2 regions of the Streptomyces sp. NPDC030814 genome follow, and region 1 is predicted to be linked to the other one. Evidence: riboswitches for the same ligand, from Rfam matches in the RefSeq annotation. Region 1 holds a riboswitch; the other holds the start of a gene.

Region 1 (15,532 bases):
AAGATCATGCCGGACTTGCCCTGGCCGTAGACGATGTAACGGTCGGACTCGTCCTTGGTCTTGTCGCCGTGCATGTAGCCGTCGACGACGTGCTGGAACTCCTTCAGACCCTTGACGGACTCCGGGGAGGAGAGGTTGGCCTTCCACTGGCCACCCGACTCGACTGCTATGGAGCCGCCGGCGTCGTAGACGAAGGACATGGCCGCGTACCAGTCACGGGTGGGCTGGTACCAGGCACTGAACTTGCCGCCCTGCTTCTTCTGGACCTTGTCGAGGGCGGCGGTCAGCTCGTCGTACGTCTTCGGCGGGGACTTGACGCCGACCGCGGCGAAGACGTCCTTGCGCCAGTTGGCGACGCGGCCGCCGGCGTAGTACGGGACACCGTACGTCTTGCCCTCGTAGGTCACCGAGGCCTTGAGACCGTCGAGCCAGGCGCCGGAGTTGTCGAACTGCGCCGCGTCCAGGGGGGCGAAGGCGCCCTTGACCATGTAGGCGAGCATCTCCGTGTTGCCCATCTCGACGACGTCGGGGGCCTTGTCGGTGGCGAGGACGGCGTCCAGCTTGGCGTTCTTGTCGGGCCAGCCGTAGTACTCGTGCTTGATCTTGATTCCGGGGTGCTTCTTCTTGACCGCGGCGTCGGCGGCCTTGACCAGTTCCGGCCAGTTGTTCTGCGCGTCCACCGTGAGCCAGACGGTCAGCTCCTTGGTGTCCGCAGCCTTGTCCGAGCCCCCGCTCTCTCCCCCGCACGCCGCGATGGAGACCATCATGCCCACGACACAGATCGCGGTTGTCAGCTTGCGCTTCACGCCACCCTCCTCAGGGATGCCATTCCTCAGGGATGTCACAAACCCCCCTGCTCCCCGCGGTGACAGACGTACCGCCCATGGGGCCGGGACCTGGACCAATGGTGTAGACCAGTACGCCGGAGCTTGGCTCAGACCAATCGGTGTGTCAAGGGTGCGCGAACCCGCTCCCACCAGCCGTTATGCGACCTACATATGCAAGAACCTTTATGTAAGAAGGCAGCGAAAACCGAGCGGTTGAGTCACACTCTTCGGGTAGACCACTGCACCTTCTCGGAGTAGACCAGCGGAGCCCCCTCCGTGGACTAGACCAGCAGGGGCTGTGCGGGTATACAGAAGGATCACGCCACTAGGAGCCGGGAAGGCGGAGCATGAGCACCGACGTCAGCAGTGCGGAGAACGAGAACGGGGCGAACGTCCGTACCGCACGCGTGCCCAAGTACTACCGCCTCAAGAAGCACCTGCTGGACATGACCGAAACACTGCCGCCCGGCACACCGGTCCCGCCGGAGCGGACCCTCGCGGCCGAGTTCGACACCTCACGCACGACCGTGCGACAGGCACTCCAGGAACTGGTGGTCGAGGGCCGTCTGGAGCGCATCCAGGGCAAGGGCACGTTCGTCGCCAAGCCGAAGGTCTCGCAGGCCCTGCAACTCACCTCCTACACCGAGGACATGCGCGCCCAGGGACTGGAACCGACCTCCCAACTGCTGGACATCGGCTACATCACCGCCGACGACACCCTCGCCGGGCTGCTGGACATCACGGCGGGCGGACGGGTGCTGCGGATCGAGCGGCTCCGCATGGCGAACGGCGAGCCGATGGCCATCGAGACGACCCATCTGTCCGCCAAGCGCTTCCCCGCCCTGCGCAGGTCGTTGGTCAAGTACACGTCCCTCTACACCGCTCTCGCCGAGGTGTACGACGTCCATCTCGCCGAGGCCGAGGAGACCATCGAGACCTCGCTGGCCACCCCCCGCGAGGCCGGCCTGCTCGGCACGGACGTGGGTCTGCCGATGCTGATGCTCTCCCGCCACTCCGTGGACAAGGAGGGACAGCCGGTGGAGTGGGTACGGTCCGTCTACCGGGGCGACCGCTACAAGTTCGTGGCGCGGCTGAAGCGCCCGCAGGACTGACCGGTCCGCGGCAGGCGACCGTCCACGGCGGCAGCCGACCACCCGCGGCGATACGTACCGTCCACAGCGGTGGCCATCCCGTGCGCCACAGGTGACGCACGGGATGGGAAGCCTCCGCAAATCCGTTATGCGGGCAGGGGTTACGCCCAGCGGAACAGTCCCTTAGATTTCCAGCGCATTGCTCAGGTGATCAGTGAGGGGACGGAGCCCTGGTATGTCCAATGCGTCCGAAGTGCAATCACCGGAGACACCGGCGGTGACACCTGTCAGAGTGGTCATCGCCCTGTTCCTGTTCGCCCCGTTCGTGGCGATGCTCTGGGTCGGTTCGTACGCCAAGACGGACCCGGCGTTCATCGGCATCCCGTTCTTCTACTGGTACCAGATGGCCTGGGTCCTGATCTCCACCGCGCTCACGGCCGCCGCCTACTCGCTGTGGCAGCGTGACCAGCGAGCCCGCAAGTCCCGGCGGTCCGAGGACGGGGGTGCCGCACAGTGAAGGACGGCGTGAACGGCGTGGCACTCGCCGTCTTCATCTTCTTCTTCCTGGCCGTCACGGTCATGGGCTTCATGGCCGCCCGCTGGCGCAAGGCCGAGAACGAGCACAGCCTCGACGAATGGGGTCTGGGCGGACGGTCGTTCGGCACCTGGATCACCTGGTTCCTGCTCGGCGGCGACCTCTACACCGCGTACACCTTCGTCGCCGTCCCGGCGGCGATCTACGCGGCGGGTGCGGCCGGCTTCTTCGCCGTGCCCTACACGATCCTGGTCTACCCGCTGATCTTCACGTTCCTGCCCCGCCTGTGGTCGGTGTCGCACCGGCACGGGTACGTGACCACGTCGGACTTCGTCCGCGGCCGTTTCGGCTCGAAGGGCCTGTCGCTGGCGGTGGCCCTGACCGGCATCCTGGCAACGATGCCCTACATCGCCCTCCAGCTCGTCGGCATCCAGGCCGTCCTGGACGTGATGGGCGTCGGCGGCGGCGAGAACACCAACTGGTTCATCAAGGACCTGCCGCTACTGATCGCCTTCGGCGTCCTGGCCGCGTACACCTACTCCTCCGGCCTCCGCGCCCCCGCGCTGATCGCGTTCGTGAAGGACACCCTGATCTACATCGTCATCGCGGTGGCGATCATCTACATCCCGATCAAGCTGGGCGGCTTCGACGACATCTTCGCCAAGGCGAGCGAGGCGTACGGCCAGACCAACCCGGCGACGGGCGCGCCACGCGGGGCACTGGTCCCGGGCGACGCCAACCAGTGGACGTACGCGACCCTGGCCCTCGGCTCGGCGCTCGCGCTCTTCATGTACCCGCACTCGATCACCGCGACGCTGTCCTCGAAGAGCCGCGAGGTGATCCGCCGCAACACCACGATCCTGCCGTTGTACTCGCTGATGCTCGGCCTGCTCGCCCTGCTGGGCTTCATGGCGATCGCGGCGGGTGTGAAGGTGCAGAACGGCCAGCTGGCTATCCCGCAGCTGTTCGAGACCATGTTCCCGGACTGGTTCGCGGGCGTGGCCTTCGCGGCGATCGGCATCGGCGCGCTGGTGCCCGCGGCGATCATGTCCATCGCCGCGGCGAACCTTTTCACCCGCAACATCTACAAGGACTTCATCAAGCCCGACGCCACGCCGGCGCAGGAGACCAAGGTCTCCAAGCTGGTGTCGCTGCTGGTGAAGGTCGGCGCGCTGGTCTTCGTCCTGACGATGGACAAGACCGTCGCCATCAACTTCCAGCTTCTCGGCGGCATCTGGATCCTCCAGACGTTCCCGGCCCTCGTCGGCGGCCTCTTCACCCGGTGGTGTCACCGCTGGGCCCTTCTGGCCGGCTGGGCGGTCGGCATGATCTACGGGACGGTCGCCGCGTGGAACGTCTCCTCGCCGACCCAGAAGCACTTCGGCGGCTCCTCCGCGGAGATCCCCGGCATCGGTGAGATCGGCTACATCGGCCTCACCGCCTTCGTCCTGAATGTCGTCGTCACCGTGGTCCTCACCTTCGTCCTCCGGGCGGCCAAGGCCCCCGACGGCATCGACGAGACCAAGCCGAGCGACTACACGGCCGACGCGGGCGACGCGGGAGTCCAGGTGGAACTGCCTCCGGCGACGGCGGGTTCGAGCCACTGATTCGCTGGCGTAAAGGACCCCGCGCCCCTTCGGACGGGCCGAGGCCCCTCGACGGGCCGAAGGCCCGAACGGGGCGCGGGGACTGCGCGAGCAACCACGGCGAACCCGCGTCCGCCGACCCCCAGGAGCCCCCGAGCTCAAAGGCGCCCAGGGGGGGGAAGGGGCGCAGACCCTGGCGGTGAAACGGCACCGGCGGCGGGGCGCCCCCGTCTACCCTGACCACGTGACGGCCCCCACACCGATCGTCCTGGACAGCGACCCCGGTATCGACGACGCCGTAGCCCTCCAGTACCTGCTCGGCACAGGTCTCTGGGACCTCAGGGCCTACACCTCCGTCGGCGGCAACCTTCCCTCCGACGCCACCTACCGCAACGCCCGCGCCCTGGCCCGCGCCCTCCGCATCGACGCCGACGTCCCCGTCCACCGAGGCGCGGGGCGCCCCCTGTCGCGCCTCCCCTACCGCGAGGCATCCGCCTTCCACGGCCCGGCCGGGCTCGGCGACGAGTCCCTGCCCGACTCGGCCGCCCCGCACCCCACGGAGTCCTCCGCACAGGCCCTGCTGCGCCTGTCCCGCGCGTACGAGGGTGAGCTGACGGTCTGCGCCACCGGCCCGCTCACGAACGTCGCTGTCGCCCTGCTGGAGGATCCGGGCTTCGCCCGCCGCATCGCGAAGTTCGTGTTCATGGGCGGCGCCGCGCAGGTGCCGGGGAACTTCACCCCGGTCGCCGAGTTCAACATCTGGGCCGACCCGGACGCCGCCGAGATCGTGCTCTCCTCAGGCATCCCCTTCACCATGGTCGACCTGGACGCCTCCCACCGCTGGCTGTTCCGCCCCGCGGACCTCGCGGCGCTGGAGGCGGCGGGCCCCGGCACGGCCCTCGCCGCCCGGCTGATGCGGACGTACATGAACGCCTACACCCGCCACGGCGGGGACGGCACATGTCCGCTGCACGATCCACTGGCCGTCGGGGTGTGCGGGGACGAGGCGTTCGTGACGGCCGCCGAGGGGGCCGTGGTCGTGGAGTGCGCGAGCGAACTCACCCGCGGCCAGACCGTGTTCGTGCCGGCCGACGCCCGACGGGTGTACTACTCCGAGTCCCCCTCCCTGACCGCCCGCCTCCGCACCACCGGCCGCGTCGCCCTCGGCCCGGGCCCCCGCGACTTCAGTGAGCACTTCGTGACGACGCTGCCGCTCTGGCCGGCGGTGGCCTGAACGACCCACCCGGTCTGAACAACCGGCCCCGGCCCGACCCGTCCGTCCATCCATCCACCCGACGAACCCACCTCCCCACCCACCCACACTGACAATCACACGATCAAACGCCCCTGTGGACAACCGCGGACCTGCCGACCGCCCCCTGTTGCAGACTGCGATCCATGGACATCACCATCAGGCACATCTCCCCCGACGAGTACGCCGACCTCGGCGAGATCACCGCCCAGGCGTACCTCGCCGACGGGCTGCTGGACTTCGGCGAGAGCGACGAGTACCTCGGCGAACTGCGGGACGTGGCGAAGCGGGCCGACGCGGCCGAGGTTCTCGTCGCCGTGGCGGACGGACGGGTGGTCGGCGGGGTGACCTTCGTCCCGGCCGGAGGCCCCATGGCCGACATCGCCTCCGTCGGCGAGGCCGAGATCCGGATGCTGGCGGTCGACCACGCCGCCCGCGGCCGTGGCATCGGCGAGGCCCTCGTGCGGGATTGCGTCGAGCGCGCCAGAGCCGTCGAAGGATGCGTACGGGTCGTGCTGTCGACCCAGCGCGCCATGCGCTCCGCCCACCGCATCTACGAACGTATGGGGTTCACTCGAACGCCGGCGCGCGACTGGAACCCGATCCCGCACCTCCCGGACCTCACGCTGCTCACCTATGAGTTGACGCTATGACACGCTCCGAAGTCACCGCGACACAACATCTGGGGGTGGACCGGCAGCCCAACACAAGATGTATGCTCATGCTCGCTGTCGCCGCAGGGGAATCCGGTGCGAATCCGGAACTGTCCCGCAACGGTGTACTTGCGTGCGTTCGTACGCGAGTCCAGTCCGAGGACCTGCCGACGGTGCGCCCGGCCGTCCGGTCCGGGTGCCCTGACGTCCGGGCCTCGTGGAATGGGCCGGTGGACGCGACGCCCCCGTGCGCTCGTGTGCTGCTGCCTGTCCTCCGCAGGGCCCCGTGCCGAGCGAGGGAGAGCCCCCACGTGACCATCGCGCCAGCCGACCCGGTTTCAGCCGCCCCGGCTCCCGGCGGACCGGCTTCCGCCACCCCGGCGACGGAGACCGACGGTCCCGGTGCCGCGTTGCTGCGGACCCTGACCGAGCTGACCGCCGACCTCTCCGACGCCGACCCCGGCCGGGTCGCCGCCGCCGCGCTGCGCGGCCGGTCCGCGCGGGCGGACGAGACGGAGCTGCGCGAGCTGGCCACGGAGGCGGCCGCCGGCCTCATCTCCGAGGACCCCGCCTACTCGAAGCTGGCCGCCCGGCTGCTGACGATCTCCATCCGTGCCGAGGCCGCCTCCCAGGGCGTCACCACCTTCACGGAGTCCATCGCCGTGGGCCACCGGGAAGGGCTCGTCGCCGACCGCACGGCGCAGTTCGCGCGTCTGCACGCCGAGCGTCTCGACGCGCTCGTCGACCCGGCCGCCGACGACCGCTTCGGCTACTTCGGGCTGCGCACGCTCCACAGCCGCTACCTCCTGAGGCACCCCCTCACCCGCAAGGTCGTGGAGACGCCCCAGCACTTCATGCTGCGGGTGGCGAGCGGTCTCGCGGAGGACGACACCGCGCGGTCCGTGGACGAGGTCGCCGCGCTCTACGGGCTGATGAGCCGCCTCGACTACCTGCCCTCCTCCCCCACCCTCTTCAACTCCGGTACGCGACACCCCCAGATGTCGTCCTGCTACCTCCTCGACTCCCCGCTGGACGAGCTGGACTCCATCTACGACCGCTACCACCAGGTGGCCCGCCTCTCGAAGCACGCGGGCGGTATCGGGCTGTCGTACTCCCGTGTCCGTTCGCGCGGTTCGCTGATCCGCGGCACCAACGGCCACTCCAACGGCATCGTGCCGTTCCTGAAGACCCTGGACGCCTCGGTCGCCGCCGTGAACCAGGGAGGCAGGCGCAAGGGCGCCGCCGCGGTCTACCTGGAGACCTGGCACTCCGACATCGAGGAGTTCCTGGAGCTGCGCGACAACACCGGTGAGGACGCCCGCCGTACGCACAACCTGAACCTGGCGCACTGGATCCCGGACGAGTTCATGCGCCGGGTCAACGCGGACGAGCAGTGGTCGCTGTTCTCGCCGGCCGACGTGCCCGAACTGGTCGACCTGTGGGGCGCGGAGTTCGACGCCGCGTACCGCAAGGCGGAGGCGGACGGGCTGGCGAGGAAGACCATCCCGGCCCGTGACCTGTACGGCCGCATGATGCGGACCCTCGCGCAGACCGGCAACGGCTGGATGACGTTCAAGGACGCCGCCAACCGCACCGCCAACCAGACGGCCGAGCCGGGCCACGTCGTCCACTCCTCCAACCTCTGCACGGAGATCCTCGAGGTCACGGACGACGGGGAGACGGCGGTCTGCAACCTGGGCTCGGTGAACCTGGGCGCCTTCGTCGACCTCACGGCCCGTGACCTGGACTGGCAGCGGCTGGACGCGACCGTCCGCACCGCCGTGACCTTCCTGGACCGGGTCGTCGACATCAACTTCTACCCGACCGAGCAGGCGGGCCGTTCGAACGCCAAGTGGCGCCCCGTGGGCCTCGGCGCGATGGGCCTCCAGGACGTCTTCTTCAAGCTGCGTCTGCCCTTCGACTCGGCCGAGGCGAAGGCCCTGTCCACCCGGATCGCCGAGCGCATCATGCTCGCCGCGTACGAGGCCTCCGCCGACCTCGCCGAGCGCCACGGCCCGCTGCCGGCCTGGGAGAAGACCCGTACGGCCCGCGGTGTGCTGCATCCCGACCACTACGGTGTCGAGTTCACCTGGCCGGAGCGCTGGGCGGCCCTGCGCGAGCGCGTGGCGACCGTCGGCATGCGCAACTCGCTGCTCCTCGCCATCGCGCCCACCGCGACCATCGCCTCGATCGCCGGTGTGTACGAGTGCATCGAGCCGCAGGTGTCCAACCTGTTCAAGCGCGAGACCCTCTCCGGCGAGTTCCTCCAGGTCAACTCCTACCTGGTGAAGGACCTCAAGGAGCTGGGCGTCTGGGACGCCCGCACCCGTGAGGCGCTGCGCGACTCGAACGGCTCGGTGCAGGACTTCGCATGGATCCCGGCCGACGTCCGGGCGTTGTACCGCACGGCCTGGGAGATCCCCCAGCGCGGGCTGATCGACATGGCCGCCGCCCGCACGCCGTATCTGGACCAGGCCCAGTCGCTGAACCTGTTCCTGGAGACCCCGACCATCGGCAAGCTCTCCTCGATGTACGCGTACGCCTGGAAGTCGGGACTGAAGACGACGTACTACCTGCGCTCGCGCCCGGCGACCCGCATCGCCCGCGCCGCCCAGGGCCAGGCCCAGACGCAGCTTCCCGCCCAGCCCCAGAAGACCATCCCCGTGCAGCAGGCGGCCGACCCCGATGCCGTCGCCTGCTCCCTTGAGAACCCCGAGTCCTGCGAGGCCTGCCAGTAATGTCCAGCACCCAGAATCTCCTCGACCCCGGCTTCGAGCTGACTCTGCGTCCCATGCGCTATCCGGACTTCTACGAGCGCTACCGGGACGCCATCAAGAACACGTGGACCGTGGAGGAGGTCGACCTCCACTCGGACGTCGCCGACCTCGCGAAGCTCAGCCCCGCCGAGCAGCACCTGATCGGCCGTCTGGTCGCCTTCTTCGCGACGGGCGACTCGATCGTCGCCAACAACCTGGTGCTGACGCTGTACAAGCACATCAACTCCCCCGAGGCGCGGCTGTATCTGTCGCGGCAGCTCTTCGAGGAGGCCGTCCACGTCCAGTTCTACCTGACGCTGCTGGACACCTACCTCCCCGACCCGGAGGACAGGGCGGCGGCCTTCGCGGCGGTGGAGAACATCCCGTCCATCCGTGAGAAGGCCGAGTTCTGCTTCAAGTGGATGGACTCGGTGGAGAAGCTGGACCGCCTGGAGTCCCGGGCCGACCGCCGCCGCTTCCTGCTCAACCTCATCTGCTTCGCGGCGTGCATCGAGGGCCTGTTCTTCTACGGCGCCTTCGCGTACGTCTACTGGTTCCGCAGCCGGGGCCTGCTGCACGGTCTGGCCACGGGCACCAACTGGGTGTTCCGCGACGAGACGATGCATATGAGCTTCGCGTTCGACGTGGTCGACACCGTCCGCAAGGAGGAGCCGGACCTCTTCGACGACGAGCTCCAGCAGCAGGTGACGGACATGCTGCGGGAGGCCGTGGAGGCGGAGCTGCAGTTCGCCCGCGACCTGTGCGGTGACGGCCTGCCGGGCATGAACACCGACTCCATGCGGCAGTACCTGGAGTGCGTCGCCGACCAGCGGCTGACGCGGCTCGGCTTCGCACCGGTGTACGGCTCGGAGAACCCCTTCTCCTTCATGGAGCTGCAGGGCGTCCAGGAGCTGACCAACTTCTTCGAGCGGCGTCCGTCCGCGTACCAGGTCGCGGTGGAGGGCACCGTCGACCTGGACGAGGACTTCTAGGACCGGCGAATCGGCTCGACCCCGGCCCGCCGGGGTCACTTGAGCGTGATCGCGTCCCCGGCCGATGTGACCCGCGCGGTCGACGTCAGGCCGGGGAGGTGATCGACATCGCGGCCGCGCACACCGACGTGGCCGGCCTCACGCCCGAGTTGTCCCTGACGGTGACGGCGCCGGGAACCTGACGGTCTTCGTCGTCAGACCGTGCGGGCGAAGCGGCGGGAGGCGGAGCCGCGGGGGCGCCGCTCGGGCCGCGCCCCGTCGATGGCGGCCTGGCGCTCCGCCGCCTCCCTGAGCTGCCGGTCCACACGCCGGTCGTGGACGACGCCGATGACGGCGGGCAGCACGATCACGGCGAGCACGCCGAGTACGACCAGGGTTCCGATGAGCGCTTGCAGCTGTGTCGTGTTCATGGACACCACTGTCACGCGGAACACTCCTTACAAACAGTGGCAGTACTGCCGTACACCCTCCAATTACTGCCATCTACAAGGCACACTGGAGGGCATGCTCACAAACGTCGCGGCCGTCCTCCTGGACGGCGTGCACCCCTTCGAACTCGGCGTTGTCTGCGAGGTCTTCGGTCTGGACCGCAGCGACGAGGGCCTTCCGGTGTACGACTTCGCGGTCGCCTCCGCGGAGGGCCCGACCCTGCGGACGCACGCCGGGTTCACGATCTCGACGCCGTACGGACTGGACCGCCTCGACGAGGCCGACCTGATCGTCGTCCCGGCCGGCGAGAGCTATGTGCGGCGGATCTATCCGACGGATCTGCTGGAGGCGCTGCGCCGGGCGGCCGACCGGGGCGCCCGGGTGCTGAGCGTGTGTTCGGGGGTGTTCGTGCTCGGTGCGGCCGGGCTGCTGGACGGCCGGCGCTGCACGGTGCACTGGCGGCACTCCGACGAGCTGGCCCGGCAGTATCCGCGCGCGGTCGTGGAGCCGGACGTGCTGTACGTGGACGAGGACCCGGTGATCACCTCGGCGGGCACGGCGGCCGGTATCGACGCCTGTCTGCACATCGTCCGCAAGGAGCAGGGGCCGGAGGTCGCCAACAGGATCGCCCGGCGCATGGTCGTGCCCCCGCACCGGGACGGGGGCCAGGCCCAGTACATCGACCGGCCGCTGCCGCGCTCGCAGTGCGACACGGTCGGTGAGGTGCTGGCGTGGATGGAGCGCCATCTCGACGAGGAGGTCACCGTCGAGCAGCTCGCGGCGCGCGCCCACATGTCGCCGCGTACGTTCGCCCGCCGCTTCCAGCAGGAGACGGGGACCACCCCGTACCGCTGGATCCTGCGTCAACGGGTGCTGCTGGCACAGCGGTTGCTGGAGGCGACCGACGAGACGATGGACACGATCGCCTGGCGCACCGGCTTCGGCACGGCGGCCACCCTGCGCCATCAGTTCGTACGGTCCCTGGGCACCACCCCGCAGGCCTACCGTCGCACCTTCCGGGGCCCGGAGGCCGCCGCCTGAGAATGGCGGCCGGCCCGTATCCAGGCGGTCGGCAGCCGCCCGGAACGCGCACCCGGGGTGTCGGTTGGCGGTTCAGTCGTTCGCGACCACGGGGTAGCGGGGCTCGTTCTCGGCCATCTGCCGCAGGGCGTCCTTGCGGTCGCGCTTGGAGAGCCGGTCGATGTACAGGTAGCCGTACAGGTGGTCGGTCTCGTGCTGGAGGCACCGCGCGAAGTACCCGGTGCCGCGCACCTTGATCGGGTTGCCCTTCTCGTCCTGGCCGGTGACCTCGGCGTAGTCGGGCCGGGCGAGCGGCATGTAGGCGGTCGGCACCGACAGGCAGCCCTCGTTGCTGTCGTCCAGCCGGCGCTTGTCGGCGGGCAGTTCGACCAGCTTGGGGTTGCAGACGACGCCGACGTGGCGGTTGCCCTCGTCGTCCGGGCAGTCGTACACGAACACCTTCAGGTCGACGCCGATCTGGTTGGCGGCGAGGCCCACGCCCTCGGCGGTGCGCTGGCTGGCGAACATGTCGTCCACCAGCTTGGCGAGCTCGTCGTCGAACTCGGTGACGTCCTTGCACTCCTTGTGCAGCACCGGGTTGCCGACGACGGTGATGGGCCGCGAAGTGCCGCGCTCGCGGTACGCCTGCTCGCGCTCCTCGCAGTCCTCCGTGTCGACGACGAACCCCTCGCCGTCGACGGGGAGCACGCCCACGTGCTGCTGTTCGGTGTCCTGCTGAGCCATGACAGACGTACGCCTTCCTCAAAAAACAAGGGTTGAGTTGCTGATACAGGGTACGGGCAGCGCCGGAGAGGAGCGCCGGTAACCGCGTGACCGGCCGCCCGCGGCCCACGTCTCGGCGCGCAACCGCACAGCCCCTAGCAGACCTCTTCCAGATCCCGCCAGTCCCTGGAATCCGGACTGTCCGCGACCCACCCGTCCAGCAGCCCCCGGACCAGCGACGCCGGCGCGGCGATGCCGCACTCCCGCTCGGGCACCCACAACTGTCCGTCGGTGACGTGCCCCAGGGGCCCCGGATGCCCCGGCTCGCTGTGGTCGTGCGGGTCCATGTGGTCCCCGTCGCCCTCGTCGGACGGCATCCGGGACTCCGAGCACAGCCGGCACAACAGCCGCACCGACGACGACCAGTCCTCCGCGGCGAAGCCCGCGTCGGCCGCGAGCCGTTCCAGCGCGTCCCGGTCGGACTCCGTGGCGGCCTCCAGCAGCACCACCCAGGTGGGCACCGGCGAAGGCGCCCACAGTTCGATCTCGTCGAACACCGGGTACGCGTGTCCGGCGGCCGTGGTCCGCTCGCCGTGCGGGACCCCGTCGTGCAGGACGACCTCGCCCCAGCGCCGCCCGGACGACGGCAGCGGAATGGAGAGCACCTCTATGCGCGCCGGGTCGAGCCTGCGCCCCCACACGACCTCGGCCTCGCCCTCCGGCGAGAGCCGTACGGCAGCGCTGCCCAGGGCCATGCCGACCGGCTCACCGGTGTCGGCGACGCCGCCCCCGGCTTTCGGCCGGGCAGCGCCGCCGGGCACCCGCAGTCCGTACGCCTGCCAGGCGCGGCGCGCCAGCGGCCAGTCCTGCAAGGCGGTGGCGGCGATGCCCACGTTCCACCAGTCGGGCGCCCCGGTCTCCCGGTCGAGCAGTGCGACGGCCCTGAGCCCGGCCGTCCTGGCCTGCTCCCAGTCGTGCCGGAACTTGTGCAGCAGCGCGAGGTTGAACCAGGACTCGGAAAGCCACGGCTCCAGGTCCGCGGCACGTGTCAGCAGCGCCCCCGCGTCCTCGTAACGACCGTCGCCGATGAGCGTGAACGCCCGGTCGGTGGCCTGCCGCCACGAGGCGGAGGGCCGATGCCGTCCCTTGCCGAAGATCCTCACGATTCCCGCCTGCCAGTTACGGTTCCCGCCTGCCGATTCCGTGGAGTGGGCCGGCCGTCGCCCCCGGGCACCCTCTCCCTCGCATCCAACCACGGACGGAAGGAGGGCCGCTCATTACCCATGGGTTACCCCACCACGGGCAAGGTCAGACCGTCTCGTGCGACCACCCTGGCGAGCGATTCGACCACCTCTGGCTGATAGTCGTGCGCCGTCGCGAGCCGCAGTTCCTCCAGTGCCCTGAGCGGCCCTTCGGGCCCTGCTTCCCGAGTCTTCTCCTCATATGCGTTCACCGCCCGGACGATCCGCGCGCCGACCGGCTGCTCACGGTACGGATCGGCCTGGCGCTCCACCACCACGGCGACCTCGGTGTCCACCCCGGTCTGCCGGACGACCGCGCCGCCCAGCAGCGCGATCCGGCGCTGCTGCGCCGCCGGGAGGCCGGCGGTGGCGCCGGCCGGCACCGGGTCGACCAGGCTGAGCTGCCCGATGTCGTGCATGAGTGCCGCGTACTCCAGCACCGTCAGCTCCGGCTCGCCCAGCCCCAGCTCCCGCCCCACCTCGCGACTGAGCGCGGCGACCCTGCGGGCATGGCCCGGCGGGGTGTACCCGGCGATCTCCGTGGCCCGGGCCAGCGAGGCGATGGTCTGACGGTAGGTGGTCCGCACGGCCTCGTACCGCCGGAACGACAGCTGGGTGAGCAGCAGCGGAAGCGACAACACCGGCAGCGCCCACAGGCCGGCGACCCCGACCGCCACGGCGATCACGACCCCGGTCGCGCACACCGCCGAACCGATCCCGAGCAACCCCCGCAGCTCGTCCCGCAGCAGGGGCCCGTACGGCCACCGCGTCCGTGCCCATGCCAGGCCCGCTGCCAGGACGGCGTCGCACAGGGCGGTCACCACGAGCAGCCCGACGAGCAACAGCACGCGCGCGTGCCCGCTCCAGCCCAGCAGCCGGCCGCTGTCCTGCAGGGGCTGGAAGCAGACAGCGGCGAAGGCGACGGTGAGCACGCGCCGGGCGAGGTGGTCGGCGGCGGTCCCGCGCCCCCTGGCCGCACGCGGCGCACACCCGAGCAGCACGCCCACGGCGACCACGGCCACGACCTGCGGCACCTCGTGTTCCGTCGACCGCCCCGCGCTCTCCCCCAGCAGCGCGTAAGCGAGCCCCCCGGCCGCGCCCAGCGGCGCCTGCTCCCTCCCCTCCGTCCCACTCCATCGGGACAGCTCCCCCACCCCCACGAGCACACCGAACGCGAGGGCGGCTCCGGGCTCGTCGAGGCCGTACCAGAGGGTGTGCCCCAGAGCGGCGAGCACGAGCAGGACGGCGAGGGCCCGGAGGAGGACGGGCAGCAGCGGGATCCGGGGCGCACTCGGGCAACTCACCGGGCACGCCTCCCCGCCACATCCGGTTCGACCGCTCCGCGCTCGCCCGCACCGGTCTCGGCCACTCCGCCCCGGGCGGCTTCATGCGCTGCCATTCCTCGCCTCGTCGCACCGGTTGCGGCACCAGCGCGTGGGGTGTCATCACGCTCGGCCACCGGCGTCCCCGGCGCCGGGACGTTTCGGCATGGCCCGGCGATCACCAAGGGCTCCCAGCCGCATCGGGACAACGCCCGCCGCAGCGCTCCCACCATCACGGGGTCGAACTGCGTCCCGGCGCAGCGCTCCAGCTCCGCCAGCGCGGCGGCGACCGGGCGGCCCCGTCGGTAGGACCGTGTCGAGGTCATCGCGTCGAACGCGTCGGCCACCGCCACCAGCCTCGCGGCCTCGGGGATCTGGCTCCCGGCCAGCCCGTACGGATACCCGCTCCCGTCCATCCGCTCGTGGTGGTGCAGCACCGCCGCCCGCGCCTCCCCGAGGAAGGAGATGCCGCGCACCATCTCGTGCCCGTACTCGGGATGCAGTTCGACGACCCGCCGCTCCTCCGGGGTGAGCGGCCCGTCCTTGCGCAGCAGCCTCGTCGGCACCCCCAGCTTCCCCACGTCGTGCAAGATTCCGGCGAAGCGCAGCACCTCGGCACGCTCGTCGTCCATGCCCAGCTCCCGGGCGATCATCACGGACGCCTGCCCGACCCGTTCGCTGTGGCCGCGTGTGTAGGCGTCCTTGATGTCGACGGCCTGCACGAGCGCGCGAATCGTCGCCTGGTGCGCCGCCCGCTCGCGGTGGTATTGCGCGAACACCCAGCAGGACACGTACATCGGCAGCAGGACCAGCAGCGCCGCGACGGGACCGTACGGGCTGCGCCAGAGCACTGCCATCATCAGCCCGGCGAGCCCATGGGCGGCGACGGGTGCCAGCCACCGGAGGAAGAGCCCCCGCCAGGCGGCACGCCACGGCACCCGCTCGGCCAGCGCCAGGATGCCGCCGTCGAGGAGGGCGAGCGCCGCACAGAAGGTCAGGACCGCGGCGCCGGCGGGCAGCAGCGCGTACGGGAAGTCGGGGCCGACGACCGCGTCCCGGCCGCCCAGCGCCCAGTGCGTCCGGGAGGCGGCCCACACCGCGAGGA
Region 2 (15,532 bases), on a different contig from region 1:
TTGCCGGAGGTTCCGACGACCAGGCCGTCGGCCACCGTACGGCGGGCCGTGGTGACGAGCTCGTCCCAGGCTCGCGCGACGTCGTCGGGCGCCGCACCGGGCGTGGCGTCCCCCGTCTCCTGCGGATCCCCGTCCCCACCCGCGCCCCGCGGGTCCCGTGCGTTCCGTCGCTGCTCAGTCATGCCGCGATCCTGCCAGGAGCCCCCCGGGGGCAGGGCGGGGGTCGGACCCCGTACCTGTGCCGGCGGTACCCCGGCTCACGGAGCGCGGGGCCGAGCCATGGCTGGTATCGCTCCGCGCCGCCGGATGTGTGATGCGTCCCACCGGGCGCCCGCCGGGTGGCCGTAATCGTTCGACGGCTCCACGGCCCGGCCGGAGGAGTCCTCCCGCGGCTGACGCCGGGCGCGGACGGAGGCCGACGCTCCGTTTCAGTTCGACGGAATCGGGGAAGGGGCGCCGCCGTTCCGCCGGAACACGCCCCCGTCGGCACAAACGGAATGACGGCGGCCCGATCGCTACACCCGCTGGCCTGCCTCAGTTCATCTTCCGTTCACCCAGGTTGCCTACGGTCCACGTGCCACTGACGTCCGAAAGAAGCCCGGGTAAATGGAAAACTTCTCGCTGATCCTCGCGATCGTGGTCATCACCGCGCTTGCGTTCGATTTTACGAACGGTTTCCACGACACCGCCAACGCGATGGCCACCACCATCTCGACCGGCGCCATGAAGCCCAAGGTCGCGGTGGCCATGTCCGCCGTGCTCAACCTTGTCGGCGCGTTCCTGTCCATCGAGGTCGCCAACACCATTTCCAAGGGACTCGTCGACGAGTCCGGCATCCAGCCAGAGGTCATCTTCGCGGCGCTCGTGGGCGCCATCCTCTGGAACCTGCTGACCTGGCTCGTAGGACTCCCTTCGAGCTCCTCGCACGCCCTCATGGGCGGCCTGATCGGCGCCACGATCGCCTCGGTCGGCACGGGCGCGGTGCACGGCGACGTGCTCGTCACCAAGGTGCTGATCCCCGCCGTCGCGGCTCCGCTGGTCGCCGGCATCGCGGCGATGCTCGCGACGCGGCTGACGTACAAGCTCGGGCAGCACACGAACGAGAAGGCCGCCGGCAAGGGCTACCGCGCCGGTCAGATCGCCTCCGCCGGTCTGGTCTCGCTGGCCCACGGCACGAACGACGCCCAGAAGACGATGGGCATCATCACCCTGGCCCTGGTCGCCGGCGGCGCTCTCGCACCGGACTCCGACCCGCCGGTCTGGGTCATCGTCTCCGCCGGCATGGCCATCGCGCTCGGCACCTACCTGGGCGGCTGGCGCATCATCCGCACCATGGGCAAGGGCCTGACCGACCTCCAGCCGCAGCAGGGCTTCGCCGCCCAGACCAGCGCGGCGACGGTCATCCTGGCCTCCTCCCACCTGGGCTTCTCCCTGTCCACCACGCACTCGGTCTCCGGTGCGGTCATGGGCGCGGGCCTCGGCCGCAAGGGCGGTGTGGTCCGCTGGTCCACCGCCACCCGGATGTTCGTGGCCTGGGGTCTGACCCTGCCGGCCGCGGCACTCGTCGCCGCGCTCGCCGAGTGGGTGACGTCGCAGGGCACCTGGGGCACGGCCGTCGTCGCGGTCTTCCTCATCGCCTCCAGCGTCGCGATCTGGGTGATCTCGCGCCGTGCGGTGGTCGACCACACCAACGTGAACGAGACCGAGGAGCCGCCCGGTGTGGTGACCACGGCCATCGCCGCGGTGACCCCGCCGCCCGCCGGCACCGTGACCGAGGACCTCGCGGCGACGATCCCGGCCCCCGCGGCCGCGACCGCCACCGCCGAGGCCCCGACCGGCCCCTCCGCCCCCACACCGGCCGTCTGAGCCCCGCGCCCCCTAGGAAGACACCACCATGCACATCGACTGGGCAGCACTCGGCTCCGTCTTCGGAGTCAGCCTCGTGGTCACCGTGGCCCTCGTCGGCCTGTTCACCCTGGGGATCGTCGGCCTCTCCAAGCGGGAGACGGCGACCACCTCCGGCGGCTCGGCCGCACTCGCCACGACAGCGGCGTACGCCTGCTTCGCGGCGTGCGCGGCAGCGGTGGGCTACGGGATCTACCTGATCATGGCCTGAGGCCGGAGCCCACGGCCCGAGGTCACGCCGGCCACCGTTCCCGCCGCCCGCGACGGAACACCGCGGCGAACCCCCTGTGCCGGTCACCCCGGCCCAGGGGGTTCGCCGTCTCGTTCAGGGCGTCCGCTGAGCGGGATTCAGGCCCCACCACAGGCCCGCTCCCGTGGCGACGAGGGTGGTCACCACCATCCAGACGACGGCCCGCGCCTCCGCCCCCGGCACCCACAGCGAGGCGAGGGCGCCGGCTCCGACGGCGAGCATCCCGGCGACCGTGCTGAAGAGCACCAGCGGGGCGGCTGCCGCCACCAGCGTCCGCCGGTCCCACGACGCCCCCGTGCGGGCCCGCGCGGCACCCTCGGTCCGATCCTCCATCGCGTGCACCTCCCGCTCTCCGGACAGGTCTGCACGAGCCGTCCGCTCCCGGGTCCCCAAGCACCGCCAGAAAACCACAGCACGCCGTGTGACGGAAGAAGAGCAGAGCGTTCTGATGCCGACCCGAGCAACCCCCCGGGACGGACGACGGGAAAGGCCACGGAAAGCGCCGATTCGGGCGACTGACACCGTTTCAGCGATGTGGGGCTCAGCACACCCTTGCGCCGCAGGTCAACAGCAAGTTGACGGCTCTTCCGGGGGCGTGGTGGACTGCCGGGGCCATCCACGACGGCAGGAGAGGAAGCCGGTGCGAGTCCGGCGCGGTCCCGCCACTGTCACCGGGGAAGAACCTTCCCGGGAGCCAGGAACTCTCGTCGTCGGTCTCGTCGAACCAGGGCGTGGACACCCTGAGTGAGGACATATCGCCATGCGCGGCTGCCACCTGAGATTCAGCACCCCGTCCTTGCCCGACCCCGCGATCGGCTGACCGCGTGCGTGCCGATCGCGTCTTCGCGTACGGCGCCACCGCCGGGCTCCTCGGTGACCTGCTGCTCGGCGATCCCCGCCGGGGGCACCCCGTCGCCGTGTTCGGACGCGCCGCGGGCGCCGTGGAACGGGTGTTGTGGCGGGACCACCGGGGGTGGGGCGCGCTGCACACCATCGTGTGCGCCGGAGGCGCCGTGGCGCTGGGCGCGGTGGCCGCGGCGGCGGCACGGCCGTCCCGTGCGGCGTCCGTCGCGCTGACCGGCGCGGCCACCTGGGCCGTCGTCGGGGGGACCTCTCTCGCGCGGGAGGCCCGCGCCATCGGGCGGGCGTTGGAGGAGGGGGACGTCGAGGCCGCGCGGGCCCGGCTGCCGCATCTGTGCGGACGGGACCCCCAGGCGCTGGACGCGGACGGGATCGCCCGGGCCGTGGTCGAGTCCGTCGCCGAGAACACCTCGGACGCCGTGGTCGGGGCGTTGGTGTGGGGGGCCGTGGGGGGTGTGCCCGGACTCGTCGGGTTCCGGGCCGTCAACACGCTGGACGCCATGGTCGGGCACAAGTCGCCGCGCCATGGGCGGTACGGGTGGGCGTCCGCCCGGCTCGACGACATGGCGGGGTGGCCGGGGGCCCGGCTCACCGCCCTGCTGGCCGCGGCGGCCGGCGGGGACGCCCGGGGGGCCGTACGGGCCTGGCGGGCGGACGCGCGGAAGCATCCGAGCCCCAACGCCGGGCCCGTGGAGGCGTCGTTCGCCGGGGCGCTCGGCGTCCGGCTGGGAGGCACGTTGTCGTACGGGGGGCGGGTCGAGCACCGGCCCGTGCTGAACACGGAAGGGCGGGCCGTCGCCGTGGGGGACATCGAGCGGGCGGTCCGGCTGTCGCGGCGCGTGAGTTGGCTCGCGCTCGGCGTCAGCGCGGGCGCGTCGCTGCTGCGGAGCCGGATCACGAGGCGCCCGGCGCAAGGGGTCACGAACGACCGCCACGGGCGGTCGAGGGGGGTGTCGTCATGACGGGCGGGGGGCTGTTGGTCGCCGGTACGACGTCCGACGCCGGCAAGAGCGTCGTCACCGCCGGGATCTGCCGGTGGCTCGCGCGGCAGGGGGTCGGGGTCGCGCCGTTCAAGGCGCAGAACATGTCCCTCAACTCCTTCGTGACGAGGGAGGGCGCCGAGATCGGGCGGGCCCAGGCCATGCAGGCGCAGGCCTGCCGGGTGGAGCCGACGGCGCTGATGAATCCGGTGCTGCTCAAGCCCGGCGGGGAGCAGAGCAGCCAGGTCGTGCTGCTCGGCAAGCCGGTCGGGGAGTTGAGCGCGCGGGGGTACCACGGGGGACGGCAGCAGCGGCTGCTGGGCACCGTGCTCGACTGTCTTGCCGAGTTGCGGGGCACGTATGACGCGGTGATCTGTGAAGGGGCCGGGAGTCCCGCCGAGATCAATCTCCGGCGGACCGACATCGTCAACATGGGGATCGCCCGCAACGCCGGGCTCCCCGTGCTCGTCGTCGGCGACATCGACCGAGGCGGGGTGTTCGCCTCGTTCTTCGGGACGGTGGCGCTGCTGTCGCCCGAGGACCAGGCGCACGTCGCCGGGTTCCTCGTCAACAAGTTCCGCGGGGACGTCTCCCTGCTGGAGCCGGGGCTCGACATGCTGCACGGGCTGACGGGGCGTCGGACGTACGGGGTTCTGCCGTTCCGGCACGGTCTCGGCATCGACGAGGAGGACGGGCTGCGGGTGTCCCTGCGCGGGACGGTCCGCGAGTCGAACGTGTCGCCGCCCGTCGGGGAGGACGTGCTGCGGGTCGCCGTCTGCGCGATCCCCCTCATGTCGAACTTCACCGACGTGGACGCGCTCGCCGCCGAACCCGGTGTCGTGGTGCGGTTCGTGGACCGGCCCGAGGAGCTGGCCGACGCGGACCTCGTCGTCGTCCCCGGCACCCGGGGCACCGTACGGGCGCTGGACTGGCTGCGCGAGCGGGGTCTCGCCGACGCCCTGCGGAGCAGGGCCGCCGAGCACCGGCCCGTGCTCGGCATCTGCGGAGGCTTCCAGGTCCTCGGCGAGCACATCGAGGACGACGTCGAGAGCCGCCGGGGACATGTGGACGGGCTCGGAATCCTGCCCGTACGAGTGCGGTTCGCGCGGGAGAAGACCCTCACCCGGCCGGAGGGCGAAGCCCTCGGGGAGCACGTCACGGGGTACGAGATCCATCACGGGGTCGCCGAGGTCCACGGCGGGGAGCCCTTCCTGGACGGGTGCCGGGTCGGCCAGACCTGGGGCACGCACTGGCACGGGTCGCTGGAGTCGGACGGATTCCGGCGTGCCTTCCTGCGCGAGGTGGCGGCCGCCGCGGGCCGTCGTTTCGTGCCGGCCGCCGACACGTCGTTCGCCGCGCTGCGCGAGGAGCAGCTGGACCGGCTCGGCGATCTGATCGAGGAACACGCGGACACGGACGCGCTGTGGCGGCTCATCGAGTCGGGCGCGCCGCAAGGACTGCCTTTCATTCCACCGGGAGCGCCCGCATGAGCACTGGCACTGTGTTGTTGTTGTCGACCGCCGACACGGATCTGCTGGCGGCCCGGGCCGCCACCGGCGCCTCGTACCGGATCGGCAACCCGACCCGCGTCGATGTGAGGGACGAGCTGCCCGCTCTCCTCGACGGCGCGGACATCGCCGTCGTACGGCTGCTGGGCGGCAAGCGGGCCTGGGAGGACGGGCTCGCCGCGCTGAAGGCCGCCGGGATCCCGACCGTGCTGCTCGGCGGTGAGGCCGTGCCGGACGCCGAGCTGATGGCCGAGTCGTCGGTGCCGGCCGGTGTGGTGGCGGAGGCGCTCAAGTACCTCGTGGAGGGCGGGCCCGACAACCTCACCGAGCTGGCCCGCTTCCTCTCCGACACCGTGCTGCTGACCGGCGAGGGGTTCGTCGAGCCGCGCAAGATGCCGGAGTACGGGCTGCACGGGGAGCGTCCCTTCGTCGGGGGGCGGCCCTCGGTGGGGGTGCTCTTCTACCGGGCGCACGAGCTGAGCGGCAACACCGCCTTCGTGGACACCCTGTGCGACGCGATCGAGGCGAAGGGCGCCAACGCCCTGCCCGTGTACTGCGGTTCGCTGCGCGGCGCCGACGCCGGGCTGTACGAGCTGCTCGCGAAGGCGGACGTGCTGGTCGCGACGGTCCTCGCCGCCGGCGGTACGCACGCTTCCGAGGCGTCGGCCGGCGGGGACGAGGAGGCGTGGGACATCGGCGCGCTCGCCGAGCTGAACATCCCCGTCCTCCAGGGCCTGTGCCTCACCTCGTCGCACGCCGCGTGGGACGAGTCGGACGCCGCCCTCTCCCCCATGGACGCGGCGATGCAGGTCGCGATCCCCGAGTTCGACGGACGGCTCATCACGGTGCCGTTCTCGTTCAAGGAGCAGGGTCCGGACGACGTGCCGGTGTACGTCGCCGACCCCGAGCGGGCCGCGCGCGTCGCCGGGATCGCCGTGCGGCACGCGGCGTTGAAGCACAAGCCGAACGCGGAGAAGAAGCTCGCGCTGGTCTTCACCGCCTACCCGACCAAGCACTCGCGCGTCGGCAACGCGGTGGGCCTCGACACGCCCGCCTCGGCGGTGCGGGTCCTGGACGCCCTCAAGGCGGCCGGGTACGGGGTCACCGCGTACCCCGACAACGGCGACGAGCTGATCCACCGGCTCATCGAGGCCGGCGGCCACGACGTGGAGTGGCTGACGGAGGAGCAGCTGGCGTCCGCGCCCGCGCGGGTGCCGCTCGCCGACTACCGGGCGTGGTTCGACAAGCTGGACCCGGAGCTGCGGGACGGCATGCTCGAGGCGTGGGGCGAGCCGCCGGGCTCGCTGTACGTCGACGGGGACGACATCGTGCTCGCCTCCCTCCAGTTCGGGAACGTCGTCGTGATGATCCAGCCGCCGCGCGGCTTCGGGGAGAACCCCATCGCGATCTACCACGACCCGGACATGCCGCCGTCGCACCACTACATGGCCGCCTACCGGTGGCTGGAGAACAGTTTCGGCGCCGACGCGATCGTGCACATGGGCAAGCACGGCACGATGGAGTGGCTGCCCGGGAAGGGCCTCGGTCTGAGCGGGGGCTGCGCCCCGGACGCCGTGCTCGGCGATCTCCCGCTCGTCTACCCGTTCATCGTCAACGACCCCGGCGAGGGCACCCAGGCCAAGCGGCGGGGGCACGCCACCGTCGTCGACCACCTCGTACCGCCGATGGCGCGCGCCGACACGTACGGCGACCTGGCGAAGCTGGAGCAGCTGCTCGACGAGTACGCGCTGGTGTCCGACCTGGACCCGGCGAAGGCACCGGCCGTGCGGGCGCAGATCTGGACGCTGGTGAAGGCGGCCGAGCTCCACCACGACCTGCATGTGGACGAGCAGCCGGGCGACGACGACTTCGACGAGTTCGTCATGCACATCGACGGCTACCTCTGCGAGATCAAGGACGTGCAGATCCGCGACGGTCTGCACATCCTCGGCGGCGGGCCGGTCGGTGAGCCGCGCGTCAACCTGGTGCTGGCGGTGCTGCGCGCCTCGCAGGTGTGGGGCGGGCAGGCGAACGCGCTGCCGGGGCTCAGGGCCTCGCTGGCGGCTCACTTCGGGTTGGTCGAGAAGGAGTTGCTGGCCGAGCCTGGGGCGCCGGTGAAGGTGCCGGTCGAGCTGAGCGACCTGGTGGAGGGCCCTTCCCGTACGGCGGCGGACGCCATCGACCTCCTTGAGCGGCTGTGCCGGCGGGTCGCGGAGGGCATGGAGGCACGCGACTGGGACGTCACGGTCGTCCCGGCGCTCGTGCGTGGCGTGCTCGGCACCGAACTCCCGGACGCGGTCGCGGTGCTGGAGTTCGCGTGCCGGGAGGTCGTGCCGCGGCTCGCCCGGACCACCGACGAGATCGGGCACATCCTCAAGGCGCTCGACGGCGGTTACGTCCCGGCGGGGCCGTCCGGTTCTCCGACGCGCGGCCTCGTCAACGTCCTGCCGACCGGCCGCAACTTCTACTCCGTCGACCCCAAGGCCATCCCGTCCCGGCTGAGCTGGGAGGTCGGGCAGTCGCTCGCCGACTCGCTGGTGCAGCGGTACGTGGCCGACACCGGTGAGTACCCGAAGTCCGTCGGGCTGACGGTGTGGGGCACGTCCGCCATGCGCACCCAGGGCGACGACATCGCCGAGATCCTGGCGCTGCTGGGCTGCCGGCCGGTGTGGGACGACGCCTCCCGCCGGGTGACCGGGTTCGACATCGTGCCGCTCGCGGAGCTGGGGCGGCCGCGCATCGACGTCACGGTGCGCATCTCCGGGTTCTTCCGGGACGCGTTCCCGCACGTGGTCGGACTGATCGACGACGCGGTGCGGGCCGTGGCCGAGCTGGACGAGCCCGCCGGGCAGAACTTCGTCAAGGCGCACGCCGACGAGGACACCGCCGAGCACGGGGACCGGCGGCGGGCGACGGCCCGGGTCTTCGGCTCCAAGCCGGGCGCGTACGGCGCCGGGCTGCTGCCGCTGATCGACGCCCGCAACTGGCGCTCCGACGCCGACCTCGCCGAGGTGTACGCCGTCTGGGGCGGCTACGCGTACGGGCGGGGGCTCGACGGCCGGGCGGCGCGCGGGGACATGGAGACCGCGTTCAAGCGGATCGCGGTGGCCGCGAAGAACGTCGACACCCGGGAGCACGACCTCGTCGACGCCGACGACTACTTCCAGTACCACGGCGGCATGGTCGCCATGGTGCGGCACCTGACGGGCGCCTCCCCCGAGGCGTACGTGGGGGACTCCGCGACACCCGACCAGGTAAAGACGCGCACGCTGGGCGAGGAGACGCACCGGGTGTTCCGCGCCCGCGTGGTCAACCCGCGCTGGATGGCGGCGATGCGGCGCCACGGCTACAAGGGCGCCTTCGAGATGGCGGCGACCGTCGACTACCTCTTCGGGTACGACGCGACGGCCGGGGTCGTCGACGACTGGATGTACGAGAAGCTCAGCGCGGAGTACGTCTTCGACGCGGAGAACCGGGACTTCATGAAGAAGTCCAACCCGTGGGCGCTCAGGGGCATCACCGAGCGACTCCTTGAGGCGGCAGACCGTGGCCTTTGGGCGGAGCCGGACCAGGAGACCCTCGAACGGCTCCGCGCGACCTACCTCGAACTCGAGGGCGATCTGGAGGGAGACGCATGAGGCCCCTCCGAACCCCCGCGTCGGCGGGGAGCACGTCATCCCGCGCAGTGCCCACGGGTTTGACTTCGGACCACCCCCGCGTCAGCGGGGAGCATGCCTTGACCGTGACAGCTGGGCAGCTGCGGCGCCCGCACCTGGGTCCTGAAGCACTCGAAGGAGTGATCGCCGCGTGAGTACTCCCTTTCCGTTCACGGCCGTCGTCGGCCAGGACGACCTGCGGCTCGCGCTGCTGCTGAACGCCGTGTCGCCGGCGGTCGGCGGGGTGCTGGTGCGCGGCGAGAAGGGCACCGCGAAGAGCACCGCCGTGCGGGCGCTGTCGGCACTGCTGCCTCAGGTGGACGTCGTCGCCGGGTGCCGTTTCTCGTGCGACCCCGCGAAGCCGGACCCGGCGTGCCCGGACGGGCCGCACGAGCCGGGACCGGGAACCACCCGCCCCTCCCGGATGGTCGAGCTGCCCGTCGGCGCCTCCGAGGACCGGCTCGTCGGCGCCCTCGACATCGAGCGGGCGCTCGCGGAGGGTGTGAAGGCGTTCGAGCCGGGCCTCCTCGCCGACGCGCACCGCGGGATCCTGTACGTGGACGAGGTCAACCTCCTCCACGACCACCTCGTCGACCTGCTGCTGGACGCGGCGGCGATGGGTGCCTCGTACGTGGAGCGCGAGGGCGTCTCCGTACGGCACGCGGCGCGTTTCCTGCTCGTCGGCACCATGAACCCTGAGGAGGGCGAGCTGCGGCCGCAGCTCCTCGACCGGTTCGGGCTGACCGTCGAGGTGGCGGCCTCGCGGGAGCCGGACCAGCGGGTGGAGGTCGTACGGCGGCGGCTCGCCTACGACGACGACCCGGCCGCCTTCGCCGCGCGCTGGGCGGACGAGGAGGCCTCCGTACGGGCGCGGATCGTCGCGGCACGGGAATTGCTGCCGTCGGTGCGGCTGGGCGACGGGGCGCTGCGGCAGATCGCGGCGACCTGTGCCGCCTTCGAGGTGGACGGCATGCGGGCCGACATCGTCATGGCCCGGACGGCGACCGCGCTGGCCGCGTGGGCCGGACGGACCGACGTGCTCGCGGAGGACGTACGGCAGGCGGCGCTGCTCGCACTGCCGCACCGGCGGCGCCGCAACCCGTTCGACGCGCCGGGCCTGGACGAGGACAAGCTCGACGAGACGCTGGAGGAGTTCGGCGGATCGTCCGAGGACGAGGACCCCGACCCCGGCCCGGACGGGCCCGGCGGTGGGGGGCAGCCGCCGTCGTCGGACCCCGAGGGGCCGCGGGGCGGAGACACCGGCGCGCGGCCCGAGGCCGGGGAGGGCGGTGAGCCGCAGCCTTCCGGCGCGGGTGCGGGCGAGCAGTCCGCCGTACGGGCCGCCGAGCCGTTCCGTACGAAGGTGCTGAGCGTGCCGGGGCTGGGTGAGGGCGCCGCCGGGCGGCGTTCGCGGGCCCGGACCGAGCACGGGCGCACCACCGGGGCACGCCGTCCGCGCGGCACGCTGACCAAGCTGCATCTGGCGGCCACGGTGCAGGCCGCCGCGCCGCATCAGCGGGCGCGGGGGCGGTCCGGGCCGGGGCTCGTCGTACGGCGTGACGATCTGCGGCAGGCGACCCGTGAGGGGCGTGAGGGGAACCTCGTGCTGTTCGTGGTGGACGCCTCCGGGTCGATGGCGGCGCGGCAGCGGATGAGCGCCGTGAAGGGCGCCGTGCTGTCGCTGCTGCTCGACGCGTACCAGCGGCGGGACAAGGTGGGGCTGGTGACGTTCCGGGGGACGGCCGCGGATGTGGCGTTGCCTCCGACGTCGTCGGTCGAGGCCGCCGCGGTCCGGCTGGAGTCACTGCCCACGGGTGGGCGCACGCCACTGGCCGCCGGGCTGTTGAAGGCTCACGAGGTGCTGCGGGTGGAGCGGCTGCGGGATCCGGCACGGCGGGCGCTGGTCGTCGTGGTGACCGACGGGCGGGCCACGGGCGGGCCCGAGCCGGTGGCGCTGGCGGGGCGGGCGGGTCGGCTGTTCGCGGCCGAGGGCGTCGCCTCCGTGGTGGTGGACTGCGAGTCGGGGCCCGTGCGGCTGGGGCTGGCCGGGCAGCTCGCGGCTGAGCTGGGCGGTACGGCCGTGACGCTGGACGAGCTGCGGGCGGACTCCATCGCCGGGCTGGTCAGGGATGTGCAGGGAACTTCGAGGAGGGCCGCGTAATGCCTCAGGGACAGCCGAGTGTGGTGCCGGACGACGGGCTGACGACACGGCAGCGGCGCAACCGACCGCTCGTCGTCGTGCACACCGGCATCGGGAAGGGCAAGTCCACCGCCGCGTTCGGGCTCGCGCTGCGGGCCTGGAACCAGGGCTGGCCGATCGGGGTGTTCCAGTTCGTCAAGTCGGCGAAGTGGAAGGTCGGCGAGGAGAACGCGCTGCGGGTGCTGGGCGCCAGCGGTGAGGGCGGCTCCGTCGACTGGCACAAGATGGGCGAGGGCTGGTCCTGGGTCCAGCGCGACGCGCAGATGGACAACGAGGAGAAGGCCCGCGAGGGCTGGGAGCAGGTCAAGCGGGACCTCGCCGCCGAGACGTACAAGCTGTACGTGCTCGATGAGTTCGCCTACCCGATGCACTGGGGGTGGGTGGACACCGATGAGGTGATCTCCGTGCTGCGGGACCGGCCCGGGACCCAGCATGTGGTCATCACCGGGCGTAACGCACCGGAGAAGCTCGTCGGCTTCGCGGACCTCGTGACGGACATGTCGAAGGTCAAGCACCCCATGGACGCGGGCCAGAAGGGCCAGCGGGGCATCGAGTGGTGATGTCGTCGTGAACTCCTCGTCGTCCGTCCCCCGGCTGGTGGTCGCCGCGCCCTCCTCGGGCAGCGGCAAGACCACCGTCGCCACGGGGTTGATGGCCGCGTTCGCCGCGCGGGGGCTCGCCGTGTCCCCGCACAAGGTGGGACCGGACTACATCGACCCCGGGTACCACGCGCTCGCGAGCGGGCGGGTGGGGCGCAACCTCGACGCGTATCTGTGCGGGCCGGAGTTGATCGCGCCCCTGTTCGCCCACGGGGCGCGGGGCTGCGACATCGCCGTCGTCGAGGGTGTGATGGGGATGTACGACGGTGCCGCCGGGGAGGGCGAGTTGGCGTCCACCGCGCATGTGGCCAAACTGCTGCGGGCGCCGGTGGTGCTGGTCGTCGACGCGTCGTCGCAGTCGCGGTCGGTGGCGGCGCTGGTCCACGGGTTCGCGTCCTGGGATCCCGAGGTGCGGGTCGGGGGCGTGATCCTCAACAAGGTCGCGTCGGACCGGCACGAGGAGCTGCTGCGGGAGGCGCTGGACTCGGCCGGGGTGCCGGTGCTCGGTGTGCTGCGGCGGGTGGCCCAGGTGGACACGCCGTCCAGGCATCTGGGGCTGGTGCCGGTCGCCGAGCGGCGTTCGGCGGCGGTGGAGGCCGTGGCGGCGATGGGGGCGCAGGTGGCCGCCGGGTGTGACCTGGAGGGGCTGGTGGCGCTCGCGCGGAGCGCGGGGGCGCTGCCGGGAGGGGTATGGGACGCGGAGGCGGCCGTGGCCTCCTCGGCCCCGCCGCCCCGACCCGTCCCCTCCGCGGGGGCCGCGCCCCCGGACCCCCGCCATCGGCCCGCACGGCCTCGTCCTCACACACCGGACGGGCTGGGGATACCTGGACCGGCGCCGGAAAGCGCAGGCGCGGACAGGCCGGAGGTGTCTCGGCCGGCGCCGGAAGGCGCGGGTCCGGAGAGGGAAGCGGTGCGGGGCGAAGCGCCGGTCGTCGCTGTTGCCGGCGGGGCCGCGTTCACCTTCTCCTATGCCGAGAACGCCGAGTTGCTCGCCGCCGCCGGTGCCGAGGTCGTGGCCTTCGACCCGCTGCGGGACGAGCGGTTGCCCGAGGGGACTCGGGGGCTGGTCATCGGGGGTGGGTTTCCCGAGGTGTACGGCGCCGAGTTGTCCGCCAACGAGGCGCTGCGGAAGGACGTGGCCGAGCTTGCGCTGGGCGGGGCGCCCGTGGCCGCCGAGTGCGCGGGACTGCTGTACCTGTGCCGGGAGCTGGACGGGCAGCCCATGTGCGGGGTGCTCGACGCCACGGCCCGGATGGACGCGCGGCTGACGCTCGGGTACCGGGACGCCGTGGCGGTGAGCGACAGTGTGCTGGCGCCCGCGGGGACGCGGATGCGGGGGCACGAGTTCCATCGGACGGTCGTCGGGCCGGGGGCCGGTGCCGCTCCCGCGTGGGGGATCCGCGGTCCCCTGCGGCGGGTCGAAGGTTTTGTGGAGCGCGGTGTGCACGCGAGCTATCTGCACACGCACTGGGCGTCCGAGCCCGGTGTCGCCCGTCGGTTCGTGGAGAGGTGCCGGACGTCATGAGCAGCAGGCTGATCGGAGTGGGTGTCGGCCCCGGTGACCCGGAGCTGGTGACCGTCAAGGGCGTCAACGCGCTGCGGGACGCCGACGTCGTCGTCGTGCCCGTGATGGACACCGGCGAGCGGGGACGCGCCGAGGCGACCGTGCTGCACTACGTGGGTGCGGAGAAGGTCGTCCGGGTCGTGTTCGCGCTCAACGAGCGGACCGACCGGGGGCGGCGCGAGGCCGCCTGGGACGCCGCCGGTGAGCGGGTCGCCGAGCTGCTGAAGGCGCACGCCGCCGTCGCGTTCGCCACCATCGGCGACCCCAACGTGTACTCGACGTTCACCTATCTCGCCCACACCGTCGGCGAGCTGGTGCCGGGGACCGTCATCGAGACGGTGCCCGGGATCACCGCGATGCAGGACCTCGCCGCGCGCTCCGGTGCCGTACTGACCGAGGGGACCGAGCCGCTCACGCTGGTGCCCGTGACCGCGGGGGCGGCCGTGCTGAAGGACGCGCTCAGCGGACCGGGGACCGTGGTGGCGTACAAGTTCGGGCGGCAGGCGCAGACCGTCGTCGAGGTGCTGCGGGAGACCGGGCGGCTCCAGGACGCCGTGTGGGGGTCCGCGCTGGGCCTCGCCGAGGAGTCCATCCAGGCCGCCGGCGACGTCGACGGCCGCCCCCTGCCGTACCTGTCCACGCTCATCGCGCCCGCCCCGCGCGACGGCGGACGCGGCGGCAAGCTGTGAGCGGAGCCCTCGGGGCCGGCCGCTCACTCGGCCACGGCCACCACCACCCAGATGAACGCCGCCCCGGCGATCGTGCACAGCAGCGTGGACCGCGCCGGGTGCGCGTGATGCGCCTCGGGGAGGATCTCGGCCGCCGCCAGGTACAGCAGCGCGCCGGCGAAGAAGCCGAGGTAGCAGCCGAGCGGCCCCTCGGGGATCGTGAACAGGAGCGTGGAGGCGGCGCCCAGCACCGGCGCCACCGCGTCCGCGACCAGCATCGTGACCGCCCGTCTGCGGGCGTTGCCGTACACGCTCGTCAACGTGTACGTGTTGAATCCGTCAGCGAAGTCGTGGGCGATCACCGCGAGCGCCACCGCGAGGCCCATGCCCTCGCCGACCTGGAAGGCCGCGCCGATGGCGACGCCGTCCATGGCGCTGTGGCCGACCATCGCGGCGGCCGCCGTCAGACCGACCTGTGGTGCGCGCCCGTCGTGCTCCTCCGCGCCGTGCGCCGCCTGACGGGCCGCCAGCAGGCGTTCCACCAGGTGGGCCATGAGGAAACCGGTGACGAACAGCAGCAGCGCCGCCGGTACGCCGAAGACGTCGCCGCCGGCGGCCTGAAGCGCCTCCGGCAGCAGGTCGAGGCCGACCACGCCCAGCATCAGACCGCCGGCCAGGCCCAGGACCAGGTGACGGCGGTCCGTGACCCGTCCGGCCGTCCAGCCGCCGATGAGCGTCATGAGGAACGCGCCGAGCGCCACGAACACCGCCATGGGTCCTTGCTACCGGAAGAGCCAGGTCTCTTCCTCGCGCCGCCCCGTGACGGTGGCCGGGTTCCGGGGTCCGACGCCGGTCCCGCGGGACGGGACCCCAAGGGGCGCCGCCCCGCACAGCCTTCGCGCCCCGCACAGCCGTTGCGCGCCGCACAGCCGTTGCGCCCCGCACAGCCGTTGCGCGCCGCACTGCCTTCGAGAGAGGAACGATGACTTCCATGGCCGAAGCCCCCACCGGCAAGGTGACCTTCGTCGGGGCCGGACCCGGAGCCGCCGATCTGCTGACGTTCCGGGCCGCGCGGGCGATCGCGGAGGCGGACGTCGTGATCTGGGCGGCCAGCCTGGTGCAGGCCGAGGTGCTGGACCACGCCCGCGCGGGAGCGGAGATCCTCGACTCGGCCGCCATGTCCCTGGAGGACGTCGTCGCCGTGTACGAGCGGGCCCTCACGGAAGGGCTGAAGGTCGCCCGGATCCACTCCGGTGACCCGGCGCTGTGGGGCGGTACGCAGGAACAGCTCGACCGGTGCCGTGCGCTGGGCATAGAGACCGAGGTCGTCCCCGGGGTGTC

What was found. A riboswitch is a leader RNA that binds a small molecule or an ion and turns the genes downstream of it on or off. The one in region 1 is predicted to bind cobalamin.
Region 2: it holds a riboswitch for cobalamin, as region 1 does, so the genes downstream of both, ACZ43N_RS09925 (cobalamin biosynthesis protein) here and ACZ43N_RS42050 (ribonucleoside-diphosphate reductase subunit alpha) in region 1, are expected to answer to the same signal.

Annotation. Positions count from the first base shown of each region.
Region 1 covers NZ_JBVIDX010000048.1:11,380-26,911, forward strand. The annotation lists gene ACZ43N_RS42020 (extracellular solute-binding protein) at 1-806, opposite strand, end outside; gene ACZ43N_RS42025 (GntR family transcriptional regulator) at 1,175-1,939, shown strand; gene ACZ43N_RS42030 (DUF3311 domain-containing protein) at 2,154-2,435, shown strand; gene mctP (monocarboxylate uptake permease MctP) at 2,432-4,060, shown strand; gene ACZ43N_RS42040 (nucleoside hydrolase) at 4,284-5,273, shown strand; gene ACZ43N_RS42045 (GNAT family N-acetyltransferase) at 5,438-5,944, shown strand; cobalamin riboswitch at 6,007-6,130, shown strand; gene ACZ43N_RS42050 (ribonucleoside-diphosphate reductase subunit alpha) at 6,256-8,682, shown strand; gene ACZ43N_RS42055 (ribonucleotide-diphosphate reductase subunit beta) at 8,682-9,692, shown strand; gene ACZ43N_RS42060 (hypothetical protein) at 9,887-10,102, opposite strand; gene ACZ43N_RS42065 (helix-turn-helix domain-containing protein) at 10,197-11,162, shown strand; gene def (peptide deformylase) at 11,235-11,885, opposite strand; gene ACZ43N_RS42075 (tetratricopeptide repeat protein) at 12,020-13,027, opposite strand; gene ACZ43N_RS42080 (HD-GYP domain-containing protein) at 13,153-14,409, opposite strand; gene ACZ43N_RS42085 (HD-GYP domain-containing protein) at 14,406-15,532, opposite strand, start outside.
Region 2 covers NZ_JBVIDX010000003.1:677,519-693,050, reverse strand. The annotation lists gene ACZ43N_RS09945 (class II aldolase/adducin family protein) at 1-182, opposite strand, end outside; gene ACZ43N_RS09940 (inorganic phosphate transporter) at 607-1,866, shown strand; gene ACZ43N_RS09935 (hypothetical protein) at 1,895-2,116, shown strand; gene ACZ43N_RS09930 (hypothetical protein) at 2,231-2,488, opposite strand; cobalamin riboswitch at 2,737-2,880, shown strand; gene ACZ43N_RS09925 (cobalamin biosynthesis protein) at 2,980-3,978, shown strand; gene ACZ43N_RS09920 (cobyric acid synthase) at 3,975-5,486, shown strand; gene cobN (cobaltochelatase subunit CobN) at 5,483-9,142, shown strand; gene ACZ43N_RS09910 (putative cobaltochelatase) at 9,312-11,321, shown strand; gene cobO (cob(I)yrinic acid a,c-diamide adenosyltransferase) at 11,321-11,920, shown strand; gene ACZ43N_RS09900 (cobyrinate a,c-diamide synthase) at 11,928-13,484, shown strand; gene cobI (precorrin-2 C(20)-methyltransferase) at 13,481-14,212, shown strand; gene ACZ43N_RS09890 (ZIP family metal transporter) at 14,236-14,964, opposite strand; gene cobM (precorrin-4 C(11)-methyltransferase) at 15,183-15,532, shown strand, end outside.